DNA from 4 places in the Sphingobacterium thalpophilum genome. Region 1 is predicted to be linked to each of the others. Evidence: riboswitches for the same ligand, from Rfam matches in the RefSeq annotation. Region 1 holds a riboswitch; each other region holds the start of a gene.
The links. A riboswitch is a leader RNA that binds a small molecule or an ion and turns the genes downstream of it on or off. The one in region 1 is predicted to bind thiamine pyrophosphate.
Positions count from the first base shown of each region.

Region 2: linked by a shared signal. The riboswitch ahead of pnuC (nicotinamide riboside transporter PnuC) and the one ahead of thiM (hydroxyethylthiazole kinase) in region 1 are both predicted to bind thiamine pyrophosphate.
Region 3: linked by a shared signal. The riboswitch ahead of AACH28_RS13795 (TonB-dependent receptor domain-containing protein) and the one ahead of thiM (hydroxyethylthiazole kinase) in region 1 are both predicted to bind thiamine pyrophosphate.
Region 4: linked by a shared signal. The riboswitch ahead of thiS (sulfur carrier protein ThiS) and the one ahead of thiM (hydroxyethylthiazole kinase) in region 1 are both predicted to bind thiamine pyrophosphate.

Region 1 covers NZ_CP151087.1:5,472,735-5,480,414, reverse strand. Annotated here, with positions in the region: gene AACH28_RS24165 (Crp/Fnr family transcriptional regulator) at 1-467, shown strand, start outside; gene AACH28_RS24160 (NAD(P)-dependent oxidoreductase) at 528-1,373, shown strand; gene AACH28_RS24155 (dienelactone hydrolase family protein) at 1,492-2,235, shown strand; gene AACH28_RS24150 (hypothetical protein) at 2,269-2,832, shown strand; gene AACH28_RS24145 (hypothetical protein) at 2,863-3,519, shown strand; gene AACH28_RS24140 (VanW family protein) at 3,645-4,487, shown strand; TPP riboswitch at 4,550-4,642, shown strand; gene thiM (hydroxyethylthiazole kinase) at 4,725-5,528, shown strand; gene thiE (thiamine phosphate synthase) at 5,518-6,150, shown strand; gene thiD (bifunctional hydroxymethylpyrimidine kinase/phosphomethylpyrimidine kinase) at 6,147-6,986, shown strand; gene tenA (thiaminase II) at 6,973-7,629, shown strand.
Region 2 covers NZ_CP151087.1:1,529,790-1,537,469, reverse strand. Annotated here, with positions in the region: gene AACH28_RS07070 (alkylphosphonate utilization protein) at 1-114, opposite strand, end outside; gene AACH28_RS07065 (neutral zinc metallopeptidase) at 394-1,263, shown strand; gene AACH28_RS07060 (acyl transferase) at 1,413-2,393, opposite strand; gene fabG (3-oxoacyl-[acyl-carrier-protein] reductase) at 2,668-3,411, opposite strand; gene AACH28_RS07050 (malate:quinone oxidoreductase) at 3,925-5,424, shown strand; TPP riboswitch at 5,439-5,583, shown strand; gene pnuC (nicotinamide riboside transporter PnuC) at 5,640-6,257, shown strand; gene AACH28_RS07040 (acyl-CoA dehydrogenase) at 6,244-7,323, shown strand; tRNA gene AACH28_RS07035 (tRNA-Arg) at 7,369-7,440, opposite strand.
Region 3 covers NZ_CP151087.1:3,109,853-3,117,532, forward strand. Annotated here, with positions in the region: gene AACH28_RS13780 (polysaccharide biosynthesis C-terminal domain-containing protein) at 1-48, opposite strand, end outside; gene AACH28_RS13785 (acylphosphatase) at 93-374, opposite strand; gene AACH28_RS13790 (amidohydrolase family protein) at 493-1,668, opposite strand; TPP riboswitch at 1,897-2,022, shown strand; gene AACH28_RS13795 (TonB-dependent receptor domain-containing protein) at 2,077-4,512, shown strand; gene dtd (D-aminoacyl-tRNA deacylase) at 4,653-5,111, shown strand; gene AACH28_RS13805 (nucleotide pyrophosphohydrolase) at 5,128-5,454, shown strand; gene ggt (gamma-glutamyltransferase) at 5,517-7,217, shown strand; gene AACH28_RS13815 (hypothetical protein) at 7,274-7,648, shown strand.
Region 4 covers NZ_CP151087.1:123,945-131,624, forward strand. Annotated here, with positions in the region: gene thiE (thiamine phosphate synthase) at 1-180, opposite strand, end outside; gene AACH28_RS00510 (thiamine phosphate synthase) at 126-743, opposite strand; gene thiC (phosphomethylpyrimidine synthase ThiC) at 740-2,554, opposite strand; gene thiS (sulfur carrier protein ThiS) at 2,606-2,812, opposite strand; TPP riboswitch at 2,872-2,967, opposite strand; gene AACH28_RS00525 (family 78 glycoside hydrolase catalytic domain) at 3,128-5,770, shown strand; gene AACH28_RS00530 (DMT family transporter) at 5,859-6,749, shown strand; gene AACH28_RS00535 (GrpB family protein) at 6,890-7,492, shown strand; gene AACH28_RS00540 (IS5 family transposase) at 7,654-7,680, opposite strand, start outside.

The DNA of each region.
Region 1 (7,680 bases):
TTGTCCGGGAGGATGAAGATAAACGCGAATTATTGCTCTACTATCTGGAAAAAGGTCAAACCTGTACAATGTCAATAGCCTGTTGCCTCGGGAATAAAAAAAGTGAAATTCGTGCGCTCGCAGAAAAAACAACGACTGTAGCCATGATTCCAAATGAGCTTGTCAACCTTTGGATGGGAAAATTCCCTTCCTGGCGAAATTTCATCATATCAAGCTATTCAAGTCGTATGGACGAAATGTTACAAGCTGTTGATAGTCTAGCTTTTTCCAATATGGAAGAACGCATCATCAACTATCTGAAAGCCAAAGTGAAGCTGAATGACGACCGAATACTCACCCTTACGCATCAGGATATCGCTTCCGATTTAAATACATCCCGAGTCGTTGTCTCCCGAATTTTAAAAAAACTGGAACAGGAAGATAAAATAGTGCTGCTACGTAACGAAATTAGGGTATTAGTGGAATGAGCAAAACATTTGTATCTTTAGCTATACGTAAATTTCAAGAGCAATTAATGTAATTTTTAGATGAAGATAGAAAAATTAGGATTTATAGGATTAGGAAACATGGGATACCCCATGGCTAAAAATCTAGAAAAAGCAGGATTCCCCCTTTCTGTTTACAATAGAAACAAGGCTAAAGCAGCAGGCTTTGAAGAGCAATCAATTATCAGCGAAGATATAGGTGAATTAGTCGATCATAGCGACATTATATTCTCCATGCTCACCAATGATGAAGCAGTCAGCGAAGTATATGAAAAAATCCTCCAAAGGGAGATCAAGGGCAAATTATTTGTCGATATGAGTACAATATCTCGTGAACGCTGTATTTCAATAGCCACTAAGCTAAAAGAAAAAGGCGCTGCTTTTATGGATGCTCCCGTTGCCGGCAGTACCAAACCAGCGACTGAGGGTACACTTATTATTATGGTGGGTGGTGATCCCGAAGATCTTCATCGCGCCCAACCATACCTCGAGCAGATGGGAAAATCGATCAAACATCTCGGCGCAAATGGCCAGGGAATTGCCGCTAAACTTGCGATCAACTATTTCCTTTCCACCATCTATCAAGGTCTCGCGGAGACGATCTTATTTTCAGATAAACTGGGAATTCAACGAAGCGATATGCTCGAAATCATCAACGATAGTGCCAGCGGCAGTGGGGCAACAAAAGTGAAAACACCATTATTGGTGGAAGAAAACTACAGTCCTGCATTCGCGCTAGACCTTATGCTGAAAGATATTCGACTGGCTCAACAAGCCGGTGCTGACTATCCCCTCCTCAAGACCTTACTCGAAACCTACGGGAAAGCACACGACCAAGGTCTCGGACAGCTCGATGTTATTGGTATCATTGAATCCATCAAGTCGTAGCTTCAGGTTGGCGACAGTGAAAAAAATGTACATTGAAAATTATATTTAGTTGAGATGGACTCCAAATTAGGTTCATTTCTGATCACACAAAATAATGAGTGGAACAAATTCTTTACAGATGAAAACAGTTATGACACTATTGATGCTTACTATGGTCACCATGACTACGCAGGCCCAACAATTAAAACAGGTTTCTTACCAGGATGGTGGACAAAAACTCATCGGCATGATAACCGCCAATAGGGCAAAAAAAGGCCCTGCTGTCTTAATTCTTCCGGCATGGAAGGGAATTGACAACGAAGCGAAACAAGCTGCATTGCTTCTTGAAAAAGAAGGTTACATCGCGTTCATTGCCGACATCTACGGTGAAGGAAATATTCCCTCGGACAACACCGCAGCTTCGAAAATTGCCGGCCACTACAAGACAGACTATAAAGCTTATCAGCATCGCATAATGCTCGCATTGGAACAGCTGAAAAAAGAGGGTGCGGATCCGACGAAAATTGCGATCATCGGCTATTGTTTTGGAGGTTCAGGCGCATTAGAAGCGGCGAGAGCCGGCTTCCCCGTCAATGCAGTGATCAGTATCCACGGCGGCCTATCCAAAGCTGCCGACAGACCCAATGGTTCGATCAAAACAAAAGTACTCATTGAGCACCCAGCAGCCGATAAAAGTGTATCAAAAGAAGATTACGATGGGTTGGTCAAGGAATTAAATGAAGGAAAAGCAGACTGGCAAATAATTACCTACGCAAATTCTGGACATACGTTTACGAATCCCGAGTCAGCCGAATATAACCCCGTAATGGCTAAACGTGCCTGGGAGCACACCTTATTATTTTTGAAAGAAGTATTAAATTAAATAGCAAAATCAACAACAGCAATATCGACCCAAATGAATTATAACGCGAAACTGCACATTTATCCGATTATCATTCAGTTGTTGATATTGCTGTTGTATAGTCCCAGCGCAGCATCGCAAACAGTAAAATCGCTAACAATAGCTAGCCCAACGCATGCAGTTCTTTTTGTAACCAATGAGTCCGATAAATCAACTGATTTTATCATGCGTCTACACGAAAAAAATGCTGCTGAGATTTTCAAACAAGTGCCTTTTAGCACAACAAAGTTACTGGTCACAAAAACCGATGCAAAAAAACTCACATTCATCGTTAAAAATCACCAATGGACTATCGACGTATTGTCATTGAAGCAACGTCATGCCATGATCTTGTTTGATGGATTAGCCAAACCCAAGATCATATACGATAGTAATACCTATCTGGCAGCAGCCAAACCGATATTAAACACCAGCACACAAATTGCGTCAAAGAAAGCTTCGGCACAATATAATGCCTCACATTTCTTTGACTCAATCGCACAAGTTCAATTTATTCCATCCGGGCAATATGCAGCGGCTATTATCGCAAATCCCGCTCTTCCTCTTTATTACAGTTAGCGTAAGAATATATGTGACGGCACTTATGTAATGCAGCAGTTTTCGGACGAAAATGCGGTGCAATCCGGTGCAATTATGACGACTGTATATGAAGAAGGCAAAGAGATCACATCGAACAATCTTTCCGGGGGAAATAATTATTACAACAAAAGATGCTATAATCAATTCGGACTTATCGACTCCATACAGTACCTTCGCAATAGTAAGTGGAGCAGCAGTACAATTTACCGGTATCTTCCAAATGCCATTGTTTCCTACGATCCTACATTTGAATCGGCGATGATTTATCACTTGAACAGTAAACTCCAGGTTATAAAAAGTGAATCCATTCATTTTGTCTATCAACGGAGAGACTGGACCATTTACAGTTATGATCAACAGAATCGAATTACTGAAGAGATTTCGGGTAGAAATGATCAAAGAGAAAGTCGCGTCCGCTATCAGTATGATAGTCCGGAAACAAGTGACTACTCACTACGCCAAACCTTCGATCAAAGCAATCGACTGACAGCCGAAATCAAGCGATCATACCGAGCCAACGAAACGATTGATGAGTTTTATTATGAGGGTGTATTACAACAAAAATCTATTGTAAAAGACCTCGGAAACTGTACCTACGAAAGCTTGATCTATAACAAGGAGGGAAAGTTAACAGCAAAATACATACAGGTAAAGAAAACCAACTAAACGAACTGAAAAACTGCACCAAGCTCAGACTATAAGATTCGTGATTTTGATAAAAAAATATGCGACAAAACACGGCAAAAAACACATTTCTGCACTAATTTTGATAGCGATACATAAACGTCAAATTGAGAAAAAGAAAACTGATCAGTCAACACCATCCCATACTCTATTTTATTGCTGTATGGGCGAGAAGAGTGCGGCGCAAAGCCGTTTGGCTATTTGATAATAAGAAATACAGCACAGCTAAATCAGCTGAAAAACTTCCCTTTCGTATTAAAAAGCATCAGTCTGTCTTATTAAAAAAACTGGGCGAAAATAATATGCAATTGCAGATTAACAAAGTTACCAACCTAAAAATTGCAGCAGCACAGATTAATAGCATTCTGATCAGACCGAAGGAAACCTTTTCATTTTGTAAACTCGTGGGGCTCCCCACCGTAAAGAAAGGGTATCTGCCCGGCATGGAGTTATCCTTTGGTGAAGCAAGAGCGGGTATTGGCGGTGGAATCTGTCAAATATCCAACCTCATCCATTGGCTTGTTATCCATAGTCCACTCAACGTCAATGAACGTTATCACCACTCTTTTGACCCTTTTCCTGACGATGGCCGTGTTTTGCCATTCGGTAGTGGAGCTACCGTCTTTTATAATTATCGCGACTATCAATTCACCAACAACACGCCTTACACCTTTCAAATAAATCTCTGGTTCACAGACAAATGTTTAGAAGGTGAATTGAGGATCGATCAAGAACTGGATTTTGCGTACCATATCTTTGAAAAAGAACATCAATTTCTTAAAATAGACAATCAGTTCTTTCGTAAAAATGAGATTTGGCGCGAGAAGTTTTTAAAGTTTCAGGGTGGAAAAGTTTTAGAGACAGAACTCTTGACCAAAAATTTTGCCCGGGTTACCTATACCCCTGTTGAATATATTGAAATTAGTGCCGATCAAAATCCGGCCGATTAATTCAACAAGCTAATGATCGAAAAATGATGGATATGAAAAGTCCTCTTTTTTGTTTAAGTTTGGTCTGGCTTTGGGGGTATTCTGTATAGAATTGAGATAGTCCCTTTGAACCTGATTCGGTTTATACCGGCGTAGGGAAAAGCAAAAATCCACTGTACAGCATATTCCTTTACTGCACAGGCTATCGCTCTTCTTCCCTCCAAGGCCACACAGTACATCTTAGCATATGTAAAAAGAATGGAAGATTCAATTATCAATTTATTAGAACAGCTGAGGGTCGAAAAACCCCTTGTACACAACATCACAAACCTAGTCGTGATGAACAATACTGCCAACGCACTTTTAGCCTTAGGAGCGTCCCCTGTGATGGTACACAGTCCATTAGAAGTACGCGAGGTTGTCGATATTGCACAAGCTCTTGTCATTAATATCGGCACCTTGAGTGAAGATACTGCAGAAGCTATGCTTGTTGCTACCGAACATGCCAATACCATTGGACGGCCATGGGTACTTGATCCTGTTGGTGCTGGGATATCGGCATTCCGCAACGATTTATTATCCAATCTACTGGATCTCAAACCAACGGTTATTCGTGGAAATGCATCAGAAATCATGACGCTGTACAATTTCAACCAACCGAACACAAAAGGAGTCGACAGCACGACAGCAAGTAAAGATGCCCTCCGATTTGGCCAATTATTACAAGAGCAAACCGGCTCCATTATCTGTATTTCTGGAGAAGTAGACTATATTCTTTCACAGCAATACCGGGTTGAAGTTTTTAATGGCAACCCTTTAATGACACAGGTAACTGGACTTGGCTGTAGTGCTACTGCGCTTATTGGTGCATTTCTAGGTGTTACAGACCACTATTTTGAAGCAGCTGTTGCCGGTGTATCCATTTTGAGCTTAGCGGGAGAACTCGCTGCCCAAACAGCAGCTGGCCCGGGTACCCTGCAATTGAATCTCTACGATGAACTCTATCAGCTCAATGCAGAACGCCTCAAATCGAAGCTCAAGATCAAACGCTATGCGCATTAATCCGCTTTTTCCCTACCCGCTATATTTGGTCATTTCTGAGCGGGACTGCTATCCTCAACATTGGCTCAATGTTGCCGAAGAAGCTATTATTGGTGGAGTCGATCTTATACAATTGCGCGAAAAAGCTGACGATCCGGCCACATTTTTGGATAAAGCCATCCGTTTAAAAAAACTGACCGATCATTATGGTATTCCGCTCGTGATCAATGATGCCGTAGCAATCGCTGCCCAAATCGAGGCATGGGGAGTACATGTGGGTCAAAATGATTTGCAACCGCTCGCTATTCGCGAAAAATATGGTGATAAATTAACGATAGGCTGGTCCATAGAAGACATGCAACAACTGGAAAGTCAACAAATGTACGCCGTCGACCACCTTGGTGTAAGCCCCATTTTTTCTACGAAAACAAAAGTAGATACGGTTACTGAATGGGGAATTGCAGGTTTAAAACAACTTCGGAGTAGGACGGAAAAACCATTGATCGCAATCGGAAGGATGAATTTACAAACAGCAGAAGAAACCTGGAACGCCGGTGCAGACTCCATTGCAGTCGTTTCGACCATATGCCAAAGTCAAGATCCCAGAGCTGCCAGTGCACAACTAAAAGAACTATTAAAATGACAAAAGATAAAAAATACCGCGTCCCTACCGTACTCAGCATTGCAGGGTTCGATGGTAGCGGTGGTGCAGGTATACAAGCAGATACCAAAACCATATCTGCATTAGGTTGTTATGCCATGAATGTTTTAACTGCCTTACCCGTTCAGAACACACAAGGTGTAAGAAATATTTATGAAATTCCTACAGCAGCCGTCCAGGACCAATTAGATGCTATTTTTGACGACATCTATCCCGATGCAATCAAAATAGGGATGGTACACAATATTGAACTTGTGGAGCTTATTAGCGCCTATTTAAAAGAATATAAAGGGCCTATCGTATTTGATCCAGTCATGGTATCGACCAGCGGGCACAAGCTCATTCACGATGATACAATTCAGGCCTGCATAGAACTTCTTTTTCCTTTAGCAACACTGATTACACCAAATTTAGATGAGGTAAGTGTCTTAGTAGACGAAGTTATTGACAATGTCGAGAGGATGAAAAAAGCGGGAAATAGCCTACTGGCGAAAGGTTGTCAATCCGTTTTGATTAAAGGCGGGCATCTCCAAAGCCAAGAGTTAACATCCCTGTTGTTCCAGCACAAGAATCCACCAATTGAATTCAAATCACAAAAAATTAACAGCAAAAATACACATGGTTCCGGTTGTTCGCTTTCTTCAGCAATTGCGAGCCATTTGGCACAAGGCGTTGGTCTCGTTAGCGCAGTAGACTTCGCATTGGCCTATATACACGCAGCAATAGCTGGTAGCAAAGACCTCGTCATTGGCAAAGGAAATGGGCCATTAAATCACTTCCACAATCCGATTAAACTTATTCAATATGAACTGGACTGATCATGCCTGGGAATCCATAACAGCTATTTATTCGGATATACTTACTATGCCGTTTATAGTTCAGCTTAGTGATGGTAGTCTTCCCCTGGATAAATTTCAATTTTACATGCAGCAGGATGCTTTCTATTTAGAAGAATTTGGCCGCGTGCTCGCCTTTATAGGTGCAAAAAGTACGGATAACCAACAAGCATTGGACTATTTCGAATTTGGTCGCAATGCGCTTCTTGTTGAACGGGCACTACACGAAAATTACTTTCGGGAATTTGGTTTAAGTCCTGCCGACAAGAGCAACAAGATCGAACCAACCTGCCATCATTATGTCCATTTTCTTAAAAGCGTAGCCGCTTTCGAGAGCGTTGAGGTCGCTATGGCGGCAACACTCCCCTGTTTTTGGATTTATAAGGAGGTCGGAGATCACATTGTATCGACAGCAAATACACAGGGAAATCCCTATTCCAAATGGATAGCAACTTATAGCGGTGAGGATTTTGCACAGGGCGTTATCAAGGCGAAAAACTACGTTGACAAAATTGCAGCAGAAACTACTGCAACAAAACGGGAGAAGATGCGACAAGTATTTATAACAGCTTCCCAATTAGAGTATCAATTCTGGTTAGCAGCCTACAAACGAAGAGTCTGGTAAACAAACTATTGTCCGATACCGAACAGTTGATGTTCAAAAATGAGCATGAAC
Region 2 (7,680 bases), 1.8 Mb from region 1:
GTCCAAATTTGATGTTATTTCCGGTGGTAATGTATAAGCAATTAAAGTGGCATCTTCGCCTGTCAGCTCACATTTTCCGCCAGCTCTCGCTTGTAATTGTTCTTCTAATTTCATGTCAATTTTTTTGAAAGCCCAAACTTAGCCAAATTTGTTTTGATGTACAATGACGAATATCACGACTTAGAGAAATAACTCCTGTTTTTGTCCCTTTAAAGCATTGTTTTTGCTAATGACTATCTTTTCTTACCGGTAAATTTATGATATGAGCGAGCTATGATGTAAATTGTAGCATGAGTTTTTTCTTCAAATAAATCTACTTCATGTAGAACATTGGTACCGAATTTGTGTTTATCCAACATTAGAAAAGATTATTAACTGTAATATAGAAATACTATGAAATGGCAAGGAGGTAAACAAAGTGGTAATTTTGAAGACCGCAGAGGAATGTCGGGGGGAGGAAAAATTGCTTTAGGAGGAATTGGTGGAATTATTGTTTTGGTCATTGGATTTTTGATGGGTGGAGATCCGAGTCAACTCTTACAGCAGGCTCAAAATATGGGGGCGCAAACCGAACAGTCCGGGCAGCCACGTGAGTTAAATCCTGAAGAAAAAAGGCTAACCGAATTCTCCTTGACTGTACTCCAAAGTACAGAGGATGTTTGGGCAAAGCTGTTTAAAGAGCAGATGCAGAAGAGTTATACGCCTACTACCCTTGTTTTTTATGATGGTGGTACACAAACGGATGGTTGTGGCATGGGACAGGCCTCTTACGGACCTTTTTATTGTCCTGGCGATCAAAAGATTTACCTGGATCTGAGCTTTAGTAAAGAACTGTCGGATAAATTCGGGGCGAAGGGAGAGTTCGCCATGGCGTATGTAATTGCCCATGAGGTTGGACACCATATCCAACAGTTGGTGGGTTTATTACCAAAGACCAATCAGGCCCGTGGGCAAATGAGTGAACGCGAAAATAACCGGATCTCTGTGATGACCGAACTGCAAGCTGATTTTTATGCTGGAGTATGGGCGCATTATCTCAATGAATATACCGATATAAAAATCGATTATAATGATATTATGGACGGTATGAAAGCTGCCGAAGCAGTGGGAGATGATAAATTACAGACAGAGGCACAGGGCTATGCTGTTCCTGAATCATTTACGCATGGTACGTCCGCTCAACGTATGGAATGGTTTAAAAAGGGATATGATTCGGGGGATATGCGATCGGGCAACACCTTTGAAGATCCGAGTCTGAAATAAAGATCATATTTCGAATGAAAAAACACCTGTTCACACATCATGAACAGGTGTTTTAATTTAATTGCCCTATGTGTTTCACCACCTACGCTTTCATTTATTTGGGAATATAAAGGATCATCACAAAACCCGTGCTGAATCATGTTGGATCATTATTGAACCAACAAATTACATCCCCTGATATCACTTTGGTCAAAACGTCCTAATATTTCAAAAGATCCATCTGGATATACTTTACCCAAATCCTGCGTGGCTATAAATGAACACGAGTAACGATTCGCAAGGTCGATAACGTTGATACCACCAGTTTTATTCATGGGAATTAGGCTCAATGGATCATTGGTGTCGCGAATCAAGATTTTCATCCATTTGGGAAGATGGAAAATTCCCTGACCTGAAGAATAACCTTGTGAGAGTAATTCTGTCATGCCATATTCCGAATGGATTCCATGGACGGAAAAGGCTTCTTCCAGGAGTTTATGGATTTCCTGTTTGACCATTTCCTTGCGTTTACCTTTCATTCCGCCAGTTTCCATAATAATCAGTTCAGGAAATTCAAAGGCGTATTGTTCAATGAAGTCGAGTAGGGCGTACGTTACGCCGAAAAGGATTGTTTTTGTGCCTTTATTTTTGAGCGCCACAAGTGTATCGTAAAGCTCTTGGTGGTTATAGAGAAAATAATTGCTTTCAGGCTGCTCACTTTGCTTCATGAGATCATCAATCATGTAGATTAAAGATGAACCGCTTCTTTCAAGGTATGAGGGTAGAAGGGCCAGTACGGCAATATGGCTTAGTGGACCATAGAAGTCTTCAAAAATACGACGGAAAGTGCGTTCGTAAATACGGAGGTCAGCGACTAAATGTTTTGAGGTGACCATACCCGTTGTACCCGAACTCGAGAATACGATTTCAGCCTCCATTCCTTCAGCAATAACCTGTTGCGTCTTAAAAAATTCAATAGGCATAAAAGGAATATCCGTATAGTGCTGAATAAGGTCTTTTTCTCTGCCGAGGAGGCTGATATAGTCACGATAAACCTTACAATGCTGGCTCTGGAATTGGTAGGTATCTAAACAATGCTGATTAAAATCATCCTCGGTTTTAATTTCAAAAAAATCCTTCCAGTTCGCCATAGCATTTAAATTTGATCGACAAAATTAACGAAAATTTGTAAATATTGGAGGCGATCTATAGATTCCTTCTTATCAGAAGCCTATTGAAGATGTTTGGTATTATTAACAATACAGGTATGTGGAGATTGAAAATTCTGTAAATAGAAGGAGAAGTATAGTGTCTTTGTCCGGTATATCCAGGTTAGAGGGGTAGATAGATCGGGATCGTCGTAAAACATAACTAGAGAACAGGCTTAGGTCAAGGTAAGAAAACTTGACCTAAGCCTGTTATTTTTTATAACATACCACCATCAACAGGAAGAACCTGTCCGGTTACGTATGCCGATAAGTCAGATGCTAAATAAAGACATGCATTGGCAACATCTTCTGGTTGGCCAGCACGTTTCAATGGAATTCCAGCTTCCCATCCTGCCACAACTTTAGGATCCAGTACATCTGTCATTTCGGTACGTATAAAGCCTGGAGCAACTACGTTTGCACGGATATTACGAGAACCTAATTCTTTAGCGACCGATTTTGTGAACCCAATGATACCAGCTTTTGATGCAGCATAATTTGCCTGACCAGCATTTCCTTGAACGCCAACAACGGATGACATATTGATAAATGAACCTTTACGGTTTTTCATCATAATTTTTGAAGCAGCTTTTGTAACGTTAAAGACAGATTTTAAGTTGACATTTAATACATCATCCCAATTCTCTTCGGTCATACGCATTAACAGGCCGTCTTTTGTGATACCAGCATTATTGACAACAATATCTAATCCGCCAAAATCAGCGACGATCGCATTGATCAATTGTTCTGCTTCTTCAAATTTTGAAGCGTCAGAGCGATAACCAATCACTTTGGTGCCAAAAGCCTGAAGCTCCTGCTCCAACGCCTGTCCTTTTTCGACAGAAGAAAGATACGTAAAAGCGACGTTAGCACCATGTTGTGCAAACACTTCTGCAATTTTCCTTCCGATTCCTTTTGATGCTCCTGTTACTAAAGCAATTTTTCCTTCAAGTATTTTCATCTGTATAAGTTATTTGTTCTTCAATTAATTACACTATGGCATTTATGACCATTTTCCTCGTGCTTTCTTTCGCTCACAGCCCGTCTGATCTTGGAATTCAACACGATACATGAACTCGCTTCCATTAGGTTTATCTTGGTTATGCCACAGTGTTTGTGTTTTTCTCGATGCTATAGTATGAGCGAATAAATGATCTTATTTTTTAGCCATCGTGTACACTATTGCCTATCGACGTTCTGCAAAAATGTTAAAACTATATTATAACACAAAATCTTTCGATAAATAACGGTTTAAAATAGAAAAACATTGTGTGCTGACCCGGTGTTTATCTTGGAGTGGGGGAGTGTTTTAAGGTAACATTTTTAGAATTTTACGGTAAGCGATTGCTCACTTAGGATTATTTTAATAAATCAATGGTATTTTTGAATAAGTGGTTCTAAAAAGTACAGTTTTTTGACAAAAGACTTGGACGTTTACCAAAAACTATATTAAATTTGCATCAATCACAAAAACATGAGCAAAAAATCAAATAAAGAAGTTGACGTTGTTCTGATCGGCGCCGGTATTATGAGTGCTACTTTGGGTACTCTAATCAATGAATTAAGCCCAGACGTTAATATTGAAATTCTTGAGCGTTTGGATGTTGTGGCTGCTGAAAGTTCTGACGCATGGAATAATGCTGGCACGGGTCACTCTGCTTTATGCGAGTTAAATTATACCCCCGAACAGAAAGATGGTTCTGTCAAGATTGATAAAGCAGTGAAAATTGCCGAGCAATTTGAAGTCTCTAAGCAATTTTGGTCCTACCTCGTTGATAAAGGCATTATTGCCCAACCTGAAAATTTTATCCGTAGTATTCCACACATGAGTGCGGTTTTTGGTGAAAAAGACGCTAAATTTCTAAAGACAAGATGGGAAACACTAACGACCCAAAACTTGTTCAAAGGGATGGAATATACCGAAGATACAGCATTGTTGAAATCGTGGATTCCATTGATGATGGAAGGACGTGCGGCAGACGAAAAAATCGCGGCGACAAAAATGGATCTGGGCACTGATGTAAATTTTGGGTCGTTGACACGTGATTTGATCGCTAATCTTGAAAATAAAGAAAATATTTCGATTTCCTTAAACCACGAAGTAATTGACATCGAACGTGAAGATGACGGTCGCTGGGAAGTGGAAGTCAAAGATTTAAAGACAGGAACAAAGCGAGAAATCAAGGCAAAATTTGTATTTATTGGAGCCGGTGGGCACTCGTTGTTATTGTTGGAAAAATCTGGAATACCCGAAGCGAAAGGCTATGGCGGATTCCCGGTGGGAGGCCAATGGCTGCGTTGTGTGAATGAAGAGATCATTAATACACACCATGCGAAGGTGTATGGTAAAGCTTCTGTCGGTGCGCCTCCAATGTCTGTACCGCACTTAGATACACGTTATATTGATGGCAAGCAAGCGTTATTGTTTGGACCATATGCAGGTTTCTCAACTAAATTCTTAAAACAGGGGTCTTACTTCGATTTACCGGCTTCTATCAAATTGTCCAATATCCGTCCGATGTTATCAGCCGGACTTGACAACTTACCGTTGACGAAGTATCTTATTACTGAAGTCATGAAGTCACCAAAAGATAAACTGGAGTCTTTAAAACAATTTATGCCTACAGCTAAATTGGAGGATTGGGTTATCGAGAAAGCAGGACAACGTGTTCAGGTCATCAAGAAAGATGAAAAGAAAGGTGGAATTTTAGAATTTGGTACAGAGGTCGTTTCTAGTGCCGATGGTTCTATTGCTGCGCTATTAGGAGCTTCTCCTGGAGCTTCGACGTCAGTAGCTATTATGATCAGCTTGTTGAAGAGATGTTTCCCTGAACGTGCCAAATCAGATGAATACCGTAAAAAACTACGTGAAATGATCCCTTCACACGGGAAATCATTGAACGATGATGCGCAACTTTGTAAAGAAACGCGTACGCGTACGCACAAAGCGTTGAAATTGATTGATATAGAATAATCAATTCGACAGAAAATATACTTATGGGGTGCTTGGAATGACCGTGGTCATTCTCGGCTGAGATTATACCCAATAAAGGCGATTGTACCTCCTTGTACAATCGCTTTTATATACCTGATCCAGGTAATGCTGGCGTAGGGATTTAATTTCAATAAAAAATAGCCGTTTCTCTCCCATAGGTTTATTATGAATGACACGAAATAATAAACAAGGCGATGACTTCTGAAACAATTTTCGAAGCTTTTGTAAAACAGATTCAACAGGCCACCATTGCGGAATGGTTGGGGGTATCTTTTGGTGTTTTACAAGTTTGGTTTTCCCGGCAAAATAAATCGATCAATTACATTTTTGGGATTATTGGTATCTTAATTTCTGTTTACGTATTATTCCATGCGAAACTATATGCCGAAATATTGCTACATCTCTATTATTTGATCATGAGCATCTATGGCTGGATCTATTGGAAATATAGTCGTGATGTAGCTACGCCCATAACACACTGTGAGCCGAAAGAATGGTGGATAGTAGGTGGCATATGTGCTGTCGGTTTTCTGTTGTTTTATTTCGGATTGGTACACTTAACGGATTCTGATGTACCGCTTTGGGATTCTGCCGTTTCCTGTACAGCTTGGGCAGGGATGTGGTTATTGGCAAAGCGGAAGATAGAAAATTGGATATTGTTGAATATCAGTAATCTGATGGCAATTCCTTTGCTGATCCATAAAGGGCTGTTTCTTTATTCGGGCTTGACGTTATTTTTATTTGTTATGGCATTTAGTGGGTATTTTAATTGGAGGAGAATAATACGTGAAGAAAGATATGCAATTCAATAGCGAAGATATCGCTATACTGAAAGATAATCAGGCAAAAGGAATTCAGCAGAAAACGTTGTCAGATGGACAACTGGATCTGATTTACCGTCGGAAGTGGTTTAAGATTTGGGTTCCCCGTGCATTAGGTGGATTGGGGTTAAGTGTACCTGAAGGACTCAGCTTATTGGCTGATCTGGCTTATTGGGATGGGGGATTAGCCTGGACAGTAACTTTATGTTCAGGAGCAAATCTCTTTGTCGGTTTTATTGATCCCCTTATAGGAAATCAAATTTTCGAAACGGATCGGGTTTGTTTCGGGGGGAGTGGACAGGCATCTGGTACTGCTACGCGTGAAGGGGACCACTATCGACTCCGTGGTTTCTGGAGATATGCTACCGGAGCGCCACATTTGACGCACTTCACATTAAATGCCGCAATTCAGGAGGCGGGAAAACCCGTTTTGGACGAAAAAGGTGAACCGCTGATAAAATCATTTTTTGTCGATCGGGATCATGTACTGATTCACTATGACTGGGATACATTTGGATTGGAAGCTACAGCTTCGCATTCTTTTTCGCTGGAAGACGTTCTCGTTGATAGCAGGCAGTCTTTTGAGATTGATGCGGCAAAAAGTACACGTCGCGAGCTGTTGTATCAATATCCCTTTATGCCTTTTGCGGAATTGACTTTACTGGCCAACTTTACGGGAATGTATAAGCGCTTTTTGGATTTAATCGAAAAACTATTTGTGTTAAAAAGCAATCAATCCAAATGGGAGAAAACTGAAAGTAAAGAAGCGTTTAGGGTACTCGATGAATTTCAGCAAGATTATGCGAATCGGAGGGAGGAAATAATGAATTTGGCCGCTCTTTCTTGGGTAAATCTTCACGATGGAAATGATAATGCAGCGATTTATGAACAGATAGGCAAACAAAGTAGGGATTTTGTAGAATCTATCTTGACAAATACGATAAGACTCTATCCACACACCGGAATTTCGGGGGCCGCCATTGACCATGAAATCAATATCATCTTCAGGAATATTTTTACGGCTTCGCAACACAAGTTATTGCAAAAGAGCTTCTAAACAACAAAGACTATCCTAGGATAGTCTTTGTTGTTAAATAGGATGTGTTCCCGGCGGGGGTCGAACCCACATCGTCAGAACCGGAATCTGAAATTCTATCCATTGAACTACGGGAACGTCTCGCAAAGATATACTATTTTCTAGATCTTACAAACAATCTTTGTGATAAAATTATATCTTTTAGCAATCAATTTTTAAGGCATCTTATCGTCAGTATTTTAGCGTTTAGCTTTCGTCAATTCTCTATTTTTTTTACGTCAATGCTAATAGTTTCCATATATGCTTAGCATCGGGCGGGCCATGTGGAATGAGAGGTGGCTAGCACGATTGCCCCTGAATAAAGCAGTACAGTTCATT
Region 3 (7,680 bases), 2.4 Mb from region 1:
GACGAAATACAGCATACGGGCTATAATCGTACTCAGGCCATAAATCATGGTCTGTCCGGCGAATTTTTTAAGTACTGACAAGGCGAAAAGACTTAAGATTGAACTCTTTTAACTACTTCAAAATAGGAGAAGCCCTTCATTTCGCCTTCCTTTACCTCAACACTTTCAACGATTGCACCCTCGGGTCCTTCTTGGCAGAACTCCAATAGTGAATCTAGCGCAAAATCGTCGCCCTCGCCCTCTATATAGACAGAACCATCTTTTAAATTGACAACAAAGCCTCTAACACCGACTTGATCTGCAACCGCCTTGGTTGTCAATCTAAAAAAGACACCCTGTACTTTACCTCTTATTGAAATATTCAAATGTTTCATCTGTAACTTATTTTTTCTTCCATCGGTTAGATGGAACTTACCATGACTATAGTTTCGTTATTATAGTCATGGACGGTTCAATAAGAGCAAAAGTACAGAAGTTTTGGGGAATTAAATACTACGCTAAACGTTTTACCTTAACATCTTCATTTAGGCGCATGTGTTCCATACCTTGCAACAACACAATCCCAGGTTTTTTACCCACTTCAAGGGAGCCAAATTCATCCTCAATGTTCAACGCGATAGCACCATTGATTGTAGCCCATTGAATAGTCTGCAAGAAATCCAGATCCTCAAAGTGCGCATGCAATACCTTTAGCTCCTCCAAAATGGACAATGTATCGTTTGAAGCTAAACTGTCCGTTCCGATTACTAAACGCTGTCCGGCATTCATAAAATTCTGAACCTTTGGCAATGTTCCCTCAATATAAAGGTTGGCCTTTGGACAGAGACACCACATCACATCACGATCCATACGTTCTACGAAATCCAAATCTTTAAGAGAGGTATAGGTGTTATGAACCAACAATAATTTATTTGGATAAGGCAAATAAGGAAGATAAGACTGAATCGAATTTCTTGCCTGCGCCTTAATCGCATCAGCATTTTTTCCTATACTTTTATAAAAGTCCAAGAACTCACCCATTTTATAACGGAACAGTTTATTCTCCTCTTCACTTTCTTGATTGTGAATACTGATAATATTTGTTTCCGGAACCATCTTCTTGAATTTTTTAAAAAGGACCTTCGAACAAGAATAGGGAGCGTGCGGAGTAATGGATACATGCCCATTCCTAAACTCTTGGGTCAACGATTTAGCCTCCTTTAACTTAAAGTCAGCTTCTTCAGGTTCAATTCCGAGCACCTCCACAAATGTGTGATATAATATCTGTGAATCTTCCTTCAATTTTGAAGAATTATCAGTGTTGGCGTGATCTCCGACTGCGACAATACCATTTTCGTACATATCTCGATCGGCTTTGGCCATAGCGTCATCTATTTTTTTCATCGATGCCGACCGCGTTGTCATCACCTTACTGAGAAAGCTCGGAAGCCCCGTACCTTTAGGAACAATACCTTTCATATGCGACAATTCAATGTGGCAATGTGCATTGATAAAACCTGGAATTATCACTCCTTCATATCTCTCAACCTTCGTTTTATCTGAAGGTGTAAATGAAGTTGGGTCATAGATACCTTGAATTACCCCCTCCTCATCTACCGAAACAATACCGTCTTTTATTGGCATTGAAGTAATCGGCAGAATATAATTAGCGCTTAAATATTTTAACATTTTATCTCCTCACTATCAATTTAGTAACTAAAATTTTTTGACCTGTATGAATACATACCTTTAGTAGAAAAATTCATGCCAAGGTACCTAAAAAGAACAATAAATACCAAAAACAACAATTTGCACAAATTTTTAACCAAAAAGAAATAATACCGCAAATCCGCTCTTTTTCATTTGTCATAAATTACTTCTTTATACTTCATTTCAATTTTAAATTTATATATTCGCAGCATCGAATAGGGGTGCCTTGTTTTGTCAGGAACACAAATAAAGGCTGAGATTATACCCAACAGATTAAATTCTGTACACCTGATCCAGATAATGCTGGCGTAGGGAGAGGTTAGTTAAATAGTGCGGTCATAGTAACCCCTTGCTATGATTTGTTTAACTCAAACAAAATACATTACCATGATCAAATTTTTGATTTGTAGCTCCTTAGCTACTATTTCAAGCCAAATTGCCATTGCGCAACACAATCTGACAATTAAAGCTGTAGACAATACCAATCAGACCCCCTTACAGTATGTTTCCATATCCATAGATGGACAAGCATCCTTTGCTGGCCAATCGGACAAAAATGGGCTGATTAAACTATATCGTATCAATACAGGTAAGCACCAGATCCAGGTATCTTCTCTTGGATATAAAACATGGAGCCAAAATGTGGATGTTAAAGACAATTTGGAGCTTACGGTAGCGTTAGAACCTAGTACAATTCAAATGGAAGAGGTGCTTGTTCAATCTACCCGTGCCAAAAGAAATGCTCCTACAACCTTTAAAAACATCTCCAAAGAAGAAATAACGCGTAGCAACCTCGGCCAGGATATCCCATTCCTTTTAAATCAGACTCCATCCGTGCAGGTCAATTCCGATGCCGGTGCAGGCATAGGTTATACCGGAATGACAATCAGGGGATCGGATAATCAACGAATCAACGTAACATTAAATGGAATCCCTTTAAATGATGCGGAGAGTATGGGTTCATTTTTTGTAAACCTTCCCGACTTTGCCTCTTCTACTGAGAGCATCCAAGTTCAGCGTGGTATTGGGACTTCGACGAATGGTGCCGGATCATTTGGAGCCTCATTAAATATTCAGTCCAATACGTTAGTCGAAACCCCTTACGCAGAACTCAACAATTCATTTGGCTCCTACAATACCTGGAAAAATACAGTCAAGGTAGGTACCGGACTAATTAACGACAAATTTGCCTTCAATGCCAGATTATCTCGAATCAGTAGCGATGGTTATATCGAGAGAGGTAGTTCAGACTTACAGTCTTTCTATGTGGATGGAGGCTATTATGGCAAGAAACATATTTTAAAAGGAATTGTATTCTGGGGAAAAGAAAAGACATATCAAGCCTGGAATGGCGTTCCTGAACCATTGATTACTGGCGATCGATCGCGCATGGATGACTATGCAGATAATGCACTCGAAATCTCGGGCGCAGAGAAGGATCGTTTCATGAACGCTGGCCGGAATTATAATCTATATACGTATCAAAATCAAACAGATAATTATACGCAGAAACATCATCAACTTCATTATACCAATATCCTGAACGACAAATTGACACTCAATACAGCCCTACACTATACAAGAGGTTATGGTTACTATGAAGAAATGAGACCGGGAGATAAACTAAGTAAATACGGTTTGCCTAACGTCATCATTGGTAAAGATACCATACAAAAAACAGATCTCGTCCGTAGGAGATGGCTTGATAATTATTTTTATGGCGTGACCTATGCCCTAAATTACAGACCGAATGATCAGCTTGAAATTACTTGGGGTGGAGCTTATAATCAATACAAAGGAAAACATTATGGCCAGGTGATTTGGGCACAATATGCATCAACCGGTTTTCTTGACGACAAATATTACTTCGGGAAATCACAAAAAAATGATTTCAGTAATTTCTTAAAGGTCGATTACAAACTAGACAAGTGGATATTAATGGCCGATATTCAATATCGGAATGTAGATTACCACATGTATGGTGATGATGATAAGGTGAAAAATTATAATTATCATCCTAAGTTTAATTTCTTGAACCCTAAAGCTGGTGCAACTTATTTGCTAAATGACCATTCAAATGTATACGCTTCTTATGCCTTTGCACAAAAAGAACCTGTTCGCAAGGATTTTATAGAGAAAAATAGCGCCTTACCAGACCCTACCCCGGAAAAAATGCAGGACATCGAATTTGGCTATCGTTTTACAAATGAAAAATTCAACATCGGATTGAATGGATATGGCATGTTTTACAAAGATCAGTTGATCCCAACAGGCGAAATCAGTGATACTGGCTCTCCAATTCGACAAAATGTCAAAGATAGCTATAGAATGGGGCTTGAATTCGATGGATCATGGAACATCAGCAAACAGTTCAACTGGAAAGCAACAGCTAGTTTCAGCCAAAATAAAATTAAAGACTTTGAAGAGGTAATCGGTGATACAAGGATATTTTATTCAAAAACAAACATTGCTTTATCTCCGGGAACGATTTTGTCAAGTAATTTTTCTTATAGTCCGATAACGTCACTTACATTCTCTCTTCTATCCAAATTTGTAGGAACACAATATCTAGATAATTCATCGGCGAAAGAGAGGAGCATTTCTTCTTATTTTGTCAACAATCTGTTAGCAAACTATAGCTTTACAGCATTAGGTATCAAAAACATCAGTGCAACTTTACAGGTCAACAACATCTTAAACGAAAAGTACGAAGCCAATGGCTACACCTTCGGTTGGATGGAAGGTGATACCAGAAAATATTATAATTTCTATTTCCCACAAGCACCAACAAATTTCCTATTGGGCTTGAATTTCAAATTTTAGAAACAATTTATTTAAATAAAAAAACGTCTCTTTTTTCCTGAGGAAGCAAGAGACGTTTTTTATTTAATATGGCGGATAAATTGCACATTACATCGTGTTTAACAATCGGAATTTTTACCTTTGGTTTTATACTTTTCATTATGCGCGCAGTTATACAACGAGTGAAAAACGCCTCTTGTACGGTAGATAATCAGATTACAGGCAAGATCCAGAAGGGTTTAATGATTTTATTAGGAGTTGAAGAAGCTGACACAACAGAAGATCTGAAATGGTTAGGACAGAAATTCATCAACTTACGCATCTTCGAGGATGAACAGGGCCTGATGAATAAATCGATACAGGACATAGACGGAAATATCTTACTCATCTCACAATTCACCCTCTTTGCTCAAACAAAAAAAGGAAACAGACCTTCTTTTATCAGAGCAGCAAGACCGGATAAAGCCAAACCAATGTATGAAGAGATGGCTTTATTGTTAAGTCAATTGCTCCAAAAAGAGGTTCAACTTGGCATATTCGGAGCAGATATGAAAATCGACCTACTGAATGATGGTCCAGTTACCATCGTCATGGATACAAAAGATAAGGACAACTTTTAATTTTTTATTGAAAAAGATGACAATTAAAGAAGCACAAGAGGTTATTGACAAATGGATCAATAGTACCGGAGTACGTTATTTCAACGAACTGACAAACACCGCCATACTCATGGAAGAAGTCGGTGAGGTTGCTCGAATAATGGCTCGACAATACGGAGAGCAATCTTTCAAAAAATCAGACAAAGAAGTCAATTTAGCAGATGAAATGGCCGATGTATTATTCGTTTTGATGTGTCTTGCCAATCAAACGGGAATTGATCTAACAGAAGCTCTGGAACAAAATCTTCAAAAGAAATCAATTCGGGATGCCGACCGCCATAAAAACAACGAAAAACTTAAATAATTGGAGATAGTATTGTTTGTACAACTCTTTGAGATAATATTTAAAGTTTTAAATCGAATACGATGTATAAATTCATAACCTATTCGCTCATAGCGAGCATATGCCTTGCCTCTTGTGCGACAAAACAACAGCTAAATTCTAAGGTCGAGCAGGCCAGTACTTTTAATAAGGCTGCCGTAGTCACAGCGCATCCTTTGGCTTCAGAAGTCGGCGTAAAGATTTTAAAACAAGGTGGAAATGCAATAGATGCTGCAGTTGCCGTGCAATTTGCTTTGGCAGTTGTTTATCCAAATGCAGGAAATATTGGCGGCGGCGGCTTTATGCTCTATCGCGATCATCGGGGTAATTTAGATGCCCTAGATTTTCGTGAGAAAGCTCCTCAAAAAGCATCCCGGGATATGTATCTCGATGCCCAAGGTAATGTTATTCCTGAGTTGAGTCTTTACAGTCAATTGGCCTCAGGCATCCCTGGGTCTGTTGCCGGTATGTGGGAAGCACACAGAAAGTACGGCAAGTTGCAATGGAAAGATCTCGTACTCCCAGCAATACAGCTCGCCAGAACAGGTTTTAAAATCAGTCAACGACAAGCCAATGAGTTTGAAAGCCATAAAGATCGTTTTGTCAAGCTGAATCCCTCTGGTGCTGCAATTATCAAAACCACAGCTTGGAAAACAGCTGACCCATTTATCCAGGAGGAACTCGCGAAAACGCTGGAAAGAATCGCAATAGAAGGGCGAGACGGCTTCTATAAAGGTAAAACGGCCGACTTAATTGTTGCCGAAATGGACAAAGGGAAAGGCATTATCAATCATCAAGATTTACTGGATTATCAGGCAATTTGGCGTACCCCAATTTCCACAAATTACAGGGGGCACAAAGTTATTTCCATGCCGCCGCCTTCGAGTGGGGGAACATCTCTTTTGGCCTTGCTCAAATCAGTCGAACAGTTTCCACTTCAACGCTGGGGCTTTCAAACCGATTCAACCATTCGTGTCATGGTCGAAGCTGAACGCTATGTATATGCCAATCGGGCCAAATATTTAGGAGATCCTGATTTTATTAGGGTACCCGTCCAACAGCTTATTGACTCCAGCTCAAATGCACATAAACTCAATTCATTCAATTTCCGTAAAGCGACATTAAGCAAAGATGTCAATGCAGATGTCATTCCTGGCTATGAAAGTGAACAAACGACACATTTCAATATCGTAGACGAGCAAGGGAATGCAGTATCCATTACAACAACACTCAATGATTCTTATGGCTCGGGAATATTTGTGGCCGGCGCAGGTTTTCTCCTAAACAATGAAATGGATGATTTCTCTGTGAAGACCGGTGTCGCAAACATGTATGGGCTTACAGGGGAAAAAGCGAACGAGATTCAGCCCGGCAAAAGAATGCTAAGCTCTATGACACCCACTATTGTAGAAAAAGATGGCAAACTATTCATGGTTGTGGGAACCCCCGGGGGATCAACCATCATTACCTCTGTTTTTCAGACTATCCTCAACGTTATTGACTTCCGACAAAATGCACAATCGGCAGTGAGCCTGCCAAGATTTCATCATCAATGGCTTCCTGATCGCATTGATGTCGAAAATAACGCTATCAATGCCAATTTACGTGGCCAATTGACAAAAGATGGCTATACGATAAATCCGAGAGGGGCAATCGGCCGTGTGGAGAATATACTTGTCTTACCAAATGGTAAATTACAGACAGGAGCCGATCCACGTGGAGACGATACAGCGAAAGGTTATTAGATTAAAAATGATTAAACTATTTGATGCAATCCCTATCTTACAAGAAATAACATATTATGATTCAAAGGAACTACAACAGGATTTTCAGAGCAACATTAGCGACTATATTTACGTTGATTTTATTTTCAAACTGCAAAATACTTCAAGGGCCTGATCTTACAAAGATACAAGTTGGTATGACCAAAGCACAAGTTATTCAAAAGCTTGGAAAACCAGATGCTATTGTGGCTGCTAAGAAGTATCAGGAAGGCATCTTAGAAATATACGAATATAATACTCATCAACTTGAAAATCCAGTAGATTCAGCCTCAGGATTTCGTCAATATTGGTTACATTTTTTTAATGACGAGCTGCAGGAATGGGGTACTAAACATAATTATTCACCTCGAGAGTACGATCATTATTACGAGAAATATAGAAGGCGTCATTAAGTACAAGGCATAAAAAAAACCTGTTATCTAAG
Region 4 (7,680 bases), 400 kb from region 1:
GGAACAGGTTTGCTTGATCTGTTCTGCAAGCGTGTAGCGGCTCTTTTCATCGGCTTCCTTCCATCGGATCTGTATCCATTTGGCCCCCGCATCCAGCGCTTTCAGTATGTTATTTTTTTGTTCAGTTAATGTTTGTCCCTGCGATATATATTGGAGTTTTTCCATAGTTTTTGTTTGCATGCTATAAAATTTTGAACTGGATCAGGGTGCTTCCATAAAGTACCATATAAGGCAATTCCATTTGCGCCTTGCTGCATCGGAATAAGGCAGTTGCCTTGGTTTATCCCTCCAAGACCGATGAGACCAACAGTAAAGTTGGAGCGTGACGGGAGCTGATCCAACCTTGCATTATACACTCCATACCCGACTTTTGAGATGCTCGGAAATAATGGACTTAGAAAAGCATAGGCCCAACATTCATCAAGGCTATTGAATTGATCGATATCATGCACAGATGTCGAACAGATTGTTGTAGAAAGCATTTGATTTGTTGATCTATCCTTTCTATTCTTTTCGTTCATATGAATACGTGCGATTCCGAGCTCAGCCGATAGGTGAGGGTGGGAATGTAGGACCAATCTGTCCAGGTACGTTGAATCTATAGATTCAACGTACCTGGACATTTGTAGGTCCGTAAAATGATACTTGCGCAAATGCAGGATATCAAGTCCTTCTTTGAACAAAGCATCTATAATCCCTTTTTCAGAAGGGATCGTTTCTGCTGCTGTCAAAGCGATGATCATAAATAAATCTCTTTTCCTTTGGCGATGAATTCCTGCGATTTTTCCCGCATCCCTTGAGCGGCACTATCTCTGATTTCCTGCGTAATTTTCATCGAGCAAAATTTGGGACCGCACATGGAGCAGAAGTGAGCCACTTTGGCCGCATCCGCAGGCAACGTTTCGTCATGATATTCCCGTGCGGTATCTGGATCCAGGGAAAGGTTGAATTGATCTTCCCATCTAAATTCAAATCTCGCTTTACTCAAGGCATTATCACGGTATTGTGCACCCGGATGTCCTTTGGCCAAATCGGCCGCATGGGCAGCTAGTTTATAGGTGATTACACCGTCTTTAACGTCTTTTTTATTTGGTAAGCCCAGATGTTCTTTTGGGGTCACATAGCAAAGCATCGCACATCCAAACCATCCGATCATAGCAGCTCCAATGGCTGATGTGATGTGGTCATAACCTGGAGCAATATCAGTTGTTAAGGGTCCTAAGGTATAAAATGGTGCTTCGTCACAACAAGCCAATTGCTTGTCCATATTCTCTTTGATCAATTGCATAGGAACATGGCCCGGACCTTCGATCATCACCTGAACATCGTGTTTCCAGGCGATCTTGGTGAGCTCGCCCAGTGTTTCTAGCTCCGCAAATTGAGCAGCATCGTTTGCATCTGCAATGGCTCCTGGACGGAGACCATCGCCAAGTGAAAAAGCAACATCATATCGCTTCATAATCTCACAGATCTCCTCAAAATGGGTATAGAGAAAGTTCTCTTTGTGGTGGAAAAGACACCATTTGGCCATGATAGACCCTCCTCTGGAGACAATTCCCGTTACTCGAGAAGCGGTGAGATGGATATAACGAAGCAGTACGCCGGCGTGTATGGTAAAGTACGAAACACCCTGTTCGGCCTGTTCAATCAAGGTATCTTTGAATATTTCCCAGGTAAGGTCCTCGGCCACCCCCTTCACTTTTTCGAGCGCCTGATAGATCGGTACTGTACCGATTGGAACGGGCGAGTTACGGATAATCCATTCGCGGGTTTCGTGAATATTTTTGCCAGTGGATAGGTCCATGATGGTATCGGCTCCCCAACGACAGGCCCATACTGCTTTCTCAACTTCTTCCTCTATACTTGAGCTTACAGCACTATTGCCAATATTGGCATTAATTTTAACAAGAAAGTTGCGCCCGATAATCATGGGTTCACTTTCAGGGTGATTGATATTATTGGGGATGATTGCTCTTCCGGCAGCGATTTCCTCACGGACAAATTCTGGTGTAATTGCTTTATCATGTGTTCTGGCACCAAAATTCTGTCCTTTATGCTGATGATCCATTCCGGGGGTACTGGTCGTGAGCTGCTCGATACGTTGGTTTTCACGGATAGCAACGTACTCCATTTCTGGGGTAATGATGCCTTGCTTAGCATAATGTAATTGGGTAACATTACTACCTGGAGAGGCTACTTTCGGTTTATGGCTATACGCGAATCGGAGTTCATCCAACGTTGAATCAGAAAGGCGTTTTTGTCCATATTCAGAGCTGATGCCAGGCAGCTGTATGACATCCTGACGATCTAAGATCCACTGTTCGCGAAGGCGCGGGAGGCCTTTTCGGATATCGATATGGATGGTGTCATCGGTATATGGTCCAGAAGTATCATAGACTGTTACCGGGGGATTAATTTCTACTTCTCCATTCGTTAATTTGGTTGGACTCAAGGAGATTTGACGCATAGCGACTTGAATAGGAAATAGTTTTCCGGATACAAAAATTTTCTTTGCATTTGGAAAGGGCGATTGCGTAATTTTTTCAGCTGTCATTTTTTTCTTATTGGGGTGAATTACTCGGTTCGATTGATTTTTGGGGAATAGCTATCCGCCCTGGGACGCGGTGATTAAAATAATCTGATCGTGCGGTTTTAGTGGTGTCGTAGCCCAGTCCTTTTTGGGTATGACTTTGTTGTTAATAGCTACAGCCACGCCCTGAGTTTGGCCGGATAATTCCAAAAGCAACAAGCCTTCCAATGAAGTAAGCGAGGGGTCGAAAAATCGAATCTGATGGTTTATTGTAAGTTCCATTCCTTAATTTTTTTGGTAAAACTTTAGGAATGGCTACACAAAGGCACAGCAATGCACCTTGTAGACAGCTCACTTTTCCCTACGCCAGTATGATCCGGATCAGGTTCTAAGGGTAAAATCTCAGCCTGCACGAGCAGACACCCCTAAAGTTGTGACTAAGATAAGGTTATTTTTATGAAAGTTGCAAGAATTTTATTTTGCAGACTTGGGTTTATTGTACAGGAAAGTACAGGTCAGTATGTGGGAAATATTTGATATATTAGTTTTTTGAATCAGCTAAAACAATTTAACAACCACCAAGAATAGTATCTTTTAATGCGTAGGATTTTATTGACAACATTGTTGTGTATCGCTAGCAACACTTATGCCCAACCTAAAAACAACTGCAGCGCCGTGCAGTTGACATGCGAACATTTGGTCAATCCATTGGGTATTGATGCAATTCACCCAAGACTTAGCTGGCGACTTGAGGACCAACGTAAAGGTGCGGTACAACAGGCTTATCAGATCTTTTTAGGGCAAGATTCGCTGGCACTGCTGCGAGAGACCAAAGATAACTGGGATAGTGGCAAACAGTTCAGCTCGGCTATGTTAGTGTCCTATAATGGCGCACAGTTAAAGCCACAGACCAAGTACTTCTGGAAGGTTAAAGTATGGGATAAGGATGGTGTATCAACACGTTCAGAAATAGCATCGTTCGAAACGGGCATGATGGGAATGGACCTTTGGAAAGGAAAATGGATCAGCGACAATAAGGATATTCATGCGCGAGAAACGCCTTATTTTAGAACAGAATTTAAGGCAAATAAGCAGATAAAATCTGCCCGCGCATATATTGCCGCAGCAGGATTATATGAACTTTCCATTAATGGCCAGCGCGTTGGCGACCATCGTCTGGATCCAATGTATACTCGATTTGACCGACGGACATTGTATGTCGTGACGGACGTAACCCAGCAGCTTCAAAAAGGAGAGAACGCCATTGGCGTTGTTTTGGGGAATGGCTGGTATAATCATCAACCACTGGCCGTTTGGAATTTTGATAAAGCACCATGGCGGGCCCGGCCAACATTCTGTTTAGAACTGAAAATCGTTTATACAGATGGAACGACGGAAACCATTGTTTCGGATAAGCAGTGGAAGACAGCGTCAGGACCAATCACCTATAATAATATTTACACTGGTGAGCATTACGATGCAAGACTGGAAATACCCAACTGGGATAAACCAAAATACGATGATTCGGCCTGGCAGGCTGTTCAGTATAGAAATGCGCCATCTGCACATATCGTTTCCCAACAGATGGTACCGATTCGGCTCGTGAAGTCCTATAAGCCGAAATCAGTGACAAAGATAGACCAACGTACCTATGTGTTTGATATGGGCCAGAATATGGCCGGGATTACAAAAATTAAGGTGAAAGGAGCTGCGGGTACTATGCTGCGTATCAAGCATGGTGAGCGGTTGTTGGCGGATGGGCATCTTGATCAGTCCAATATTGATGTTTATTATCGGGGCGATAAGGAAAAGGAGCCCTTTCAGACCGATATATTGACCTTAAGTGGTCGGGATGATGAGTTTATGGCCAAGTTCGGTTACAAAGGGTTTCGTTATGTCGAGGTTAGCAGCAGTGCGGCAATTGCATTGGATAGTTCGGCTGTGACCGCTTATTTTATGCATAGTGATGTGCCCGCCATTGGACAGCTCAAGACGTCATCAGCGTTGGTCAACAAACTATGGGAAGCGACCAACAATGCCTACTTGTCCAATTTGATGGGCTATCCTACAGACTGTCCGCAGCGCGAAAAGAACGGTTGGACAGGGGATGGGCACCTTGCGATTGAAACAGCTTTGTACAATTTTGACGGGATAACAATTTATGAAAAATGGATGGCGGATCATCGTGATGAGCAACAGGAGAACGGTGTCTTACCCGATATTATTCCAACTGGGGGATGGGGTTATGGTACAGCGAATGGTTTGGATTGGACAAGTACCATTTCCATCATTCCCTGGCAGATCTATCAGTTTTATGGAGACCCACGTGCATTAGAAGAATGCTATCTTAATATCAAACGCTATGTCGATTATGTCGACGGAATCAGCCCATCTGGGTTGACGACTTTTGGGCGTGGAGACTGGGTGCCAGTGAAGTCACAGTCGAATCTGGAGTTGACCTCCTCGGTTTATTTTTATGTGGATGCGACCATCTTGGCTGCTACGGCTAAATTGTTTGGATACACAGCAGATCAACAAAAATATGAACTGCTGAGCAGTAAAATTAAGACGGCCATCAACGCTAAATTTTTAGATGCTTCCAAGGGTATTTATAGCAATGGAACACAGACTGAACTGAGTGTTCCACTCTATTGGGGTGTGGTACCTGACGAAATGAAAGCCCGGGTTGCAGCCAACCTGAATAAGAAAGTGGAAGAGACCAACTTTCACTTAGATGTAGGGGTATTGGGTGCAAAAGCATTATTGAATGCGTTAAAAGATAACGGTTATGCAAAGACAGCCTATAAGGTTGCGGTACAAGATACCTACCCGTCTTGGGGATGGTGGATAGTAAATGGCGCGACAACATTGTTGGAGAACTGGGATTTAAAAGCAACCCGTGATATTTCAGACAACCACATGATGTTTGGCGAAATCGGTGGTTGGTTTTTTAAATCTATCGGCGGGATTCTGCCAGATCCTAAACAACCTGGATTTAAACATGTGCTCTTAAAACCCATCTTTCTCCAGGAACTGAAAGAATCTTCTATTTCTTATGATTCACCCTACGGTAAAATCGTTTCCGAATGGAAGTTAAAGGATAAAAAGATTGTTTATGATATCCAAATACCCGCAAATGCCACGGCGACATTTTATCCGCCGGATAATGTTAGCATTAGCAGTAGCGATGTCGTCCAATTGGACGCTGGTAAACATAGGCTTGAGCTGGAACTCAAGTAATCATGGGTAACTGTGTCCATTGAATTATCAAAAACTGTGACTGTGCTTAATTCTTGTAATGGACGAACTTTGTGTAAAAGATTGATACATGGCGCAATTAAGCATAAGTAAATTACAGGAAAATACAACAAGCGGTTGGTTAAATGGTTTTATTGGTGTGGTATTATTTAGTGGTTCGTTGCCGGCAACACGCATGGCCGTTTTAGCGTTTGACCCTGTATTTGTTACACTAGCAAGGGCTTCCATTGCAGGCATATTGGCACTGATAACATTGATGGTTTTTAAGGAAAAACGTCCGGAAAGAAAGCAATTGGGGTCGCTATGCATCGTGGCAATAGGATGTGTCGTTGGATTTCCCTTACTAACCGCTTTGGCTCTGCAGCACATCACGTCCGCGCATTCCATCGTTTTTATCGGTATTTTGCCCGTATCGACAGCCGTATTTGGTATTATACGAGGTGGCGAGCGTCCGAACCCAATCTTTTGGCTGTTTTCTGCTTTAGGGAGTCTACTGGTGATCGGCTATGCGCTGGCACAAGGACAAACAGCCTCACCTTTAGGCGATGTTTTAATGATTTTATCGGTCATTCTCTGTGGTTTAGGCTATGCTGAAGGTGCAAAATTGACCAAGACGCTAGGGGGCTGGCAGGTCATTTCCTGGGCTTTGGTTTTGTCGCTGCCGTTGATGTTGCCACTTACCTTTATCTATCTTCCATCGTCTTTTGACACTGTGCCTATCGGGGCCTGGGCCAGTTTAGCCTATGTGTCGATGTTCAGTATGTTTATTGGCTTTGTTTTTTGGTATAAAGGACTCGCCCAAGGTGGCACGGCGACCATCGGACAATTACAGTTACTCCAGCCTTTTTTCGGTCTGGCTTTAGCCGCCGGGCTTCTTCATGAACAAGTCGGTGTTGGCATGCTGGCCGTAACAGTTGCTGTTATTCTCTGTGTCGTAGGAACGAAGAAATTTGCCCGATAAATGCATTAGAAAAAAGAGAACTGGATTATAGGCTCTCTCGGAAAACGATAAATTTATTAACTTTAACTTTTAGGGTATCATTCGAGGCGTATTTGATCGAATGATGTGTATTTATCTTGTAGTGGCAAAGACAGCATCGTATGATTTTACCGTTTGAACCTTATAATCCGATGTGGAAAGCGAATTTCGACAGCATTCAACATGAACTTCTTACACTGTTGAAACCAATAAGGTCAAGGGTTGATCACATAGGAAGTACAGCCGTTGAGGGATTGTCTGCCAAACCAATCATTGATATATTGATCGGTTTAGAGGAAGAAAACGATCTTGATCGTATTCCGCTCCTGTTGCGAGACAAGTGCTATGTATATTATGAAAAATACAATGAGGATATGCCTTACAGACGTTTTTTTGTCGCCCTGGTTGATCGTCCTGAAGTATTGGGGTTGCCAGAGCACATCGCGCCTGGTAATGAAATTCCAGCACGATTGCATGACCATTCGTTACGAGTAGCACATATCCATACCATACCGTTGAATTCAAAACACTGGTTGCGCCATATAGCCTTTCGCGATTATCTGCGTGCACATGACGAAGTAAGAGATCAGTATCAGGCAATCAAAGGAAAGTTGGTACTCCAGCAATGGAAAGATGGTAACGAATATAATCATGCAAAAGATGAATTTTTGAAAGAGCATGAAGCAAAAGCTGTGGAATGGTACAATAGTGGAATGGTACAATAAAGGTTGCGGAACAATAGAATCGTAGTAAAGACCGTTGCAAAATAATGTTGATATTTTCTGATCGGTTATTTTTGCTTTTTTTTGCAGTTTTTTCCGATTTGGATTCGGAAATCTAGTTGCGTTTTCTTGAAAAATCCTCTTTTTGAGGCCTTTTCAACTGCTTAATTTGTGTTTTTTATTGCATTGGA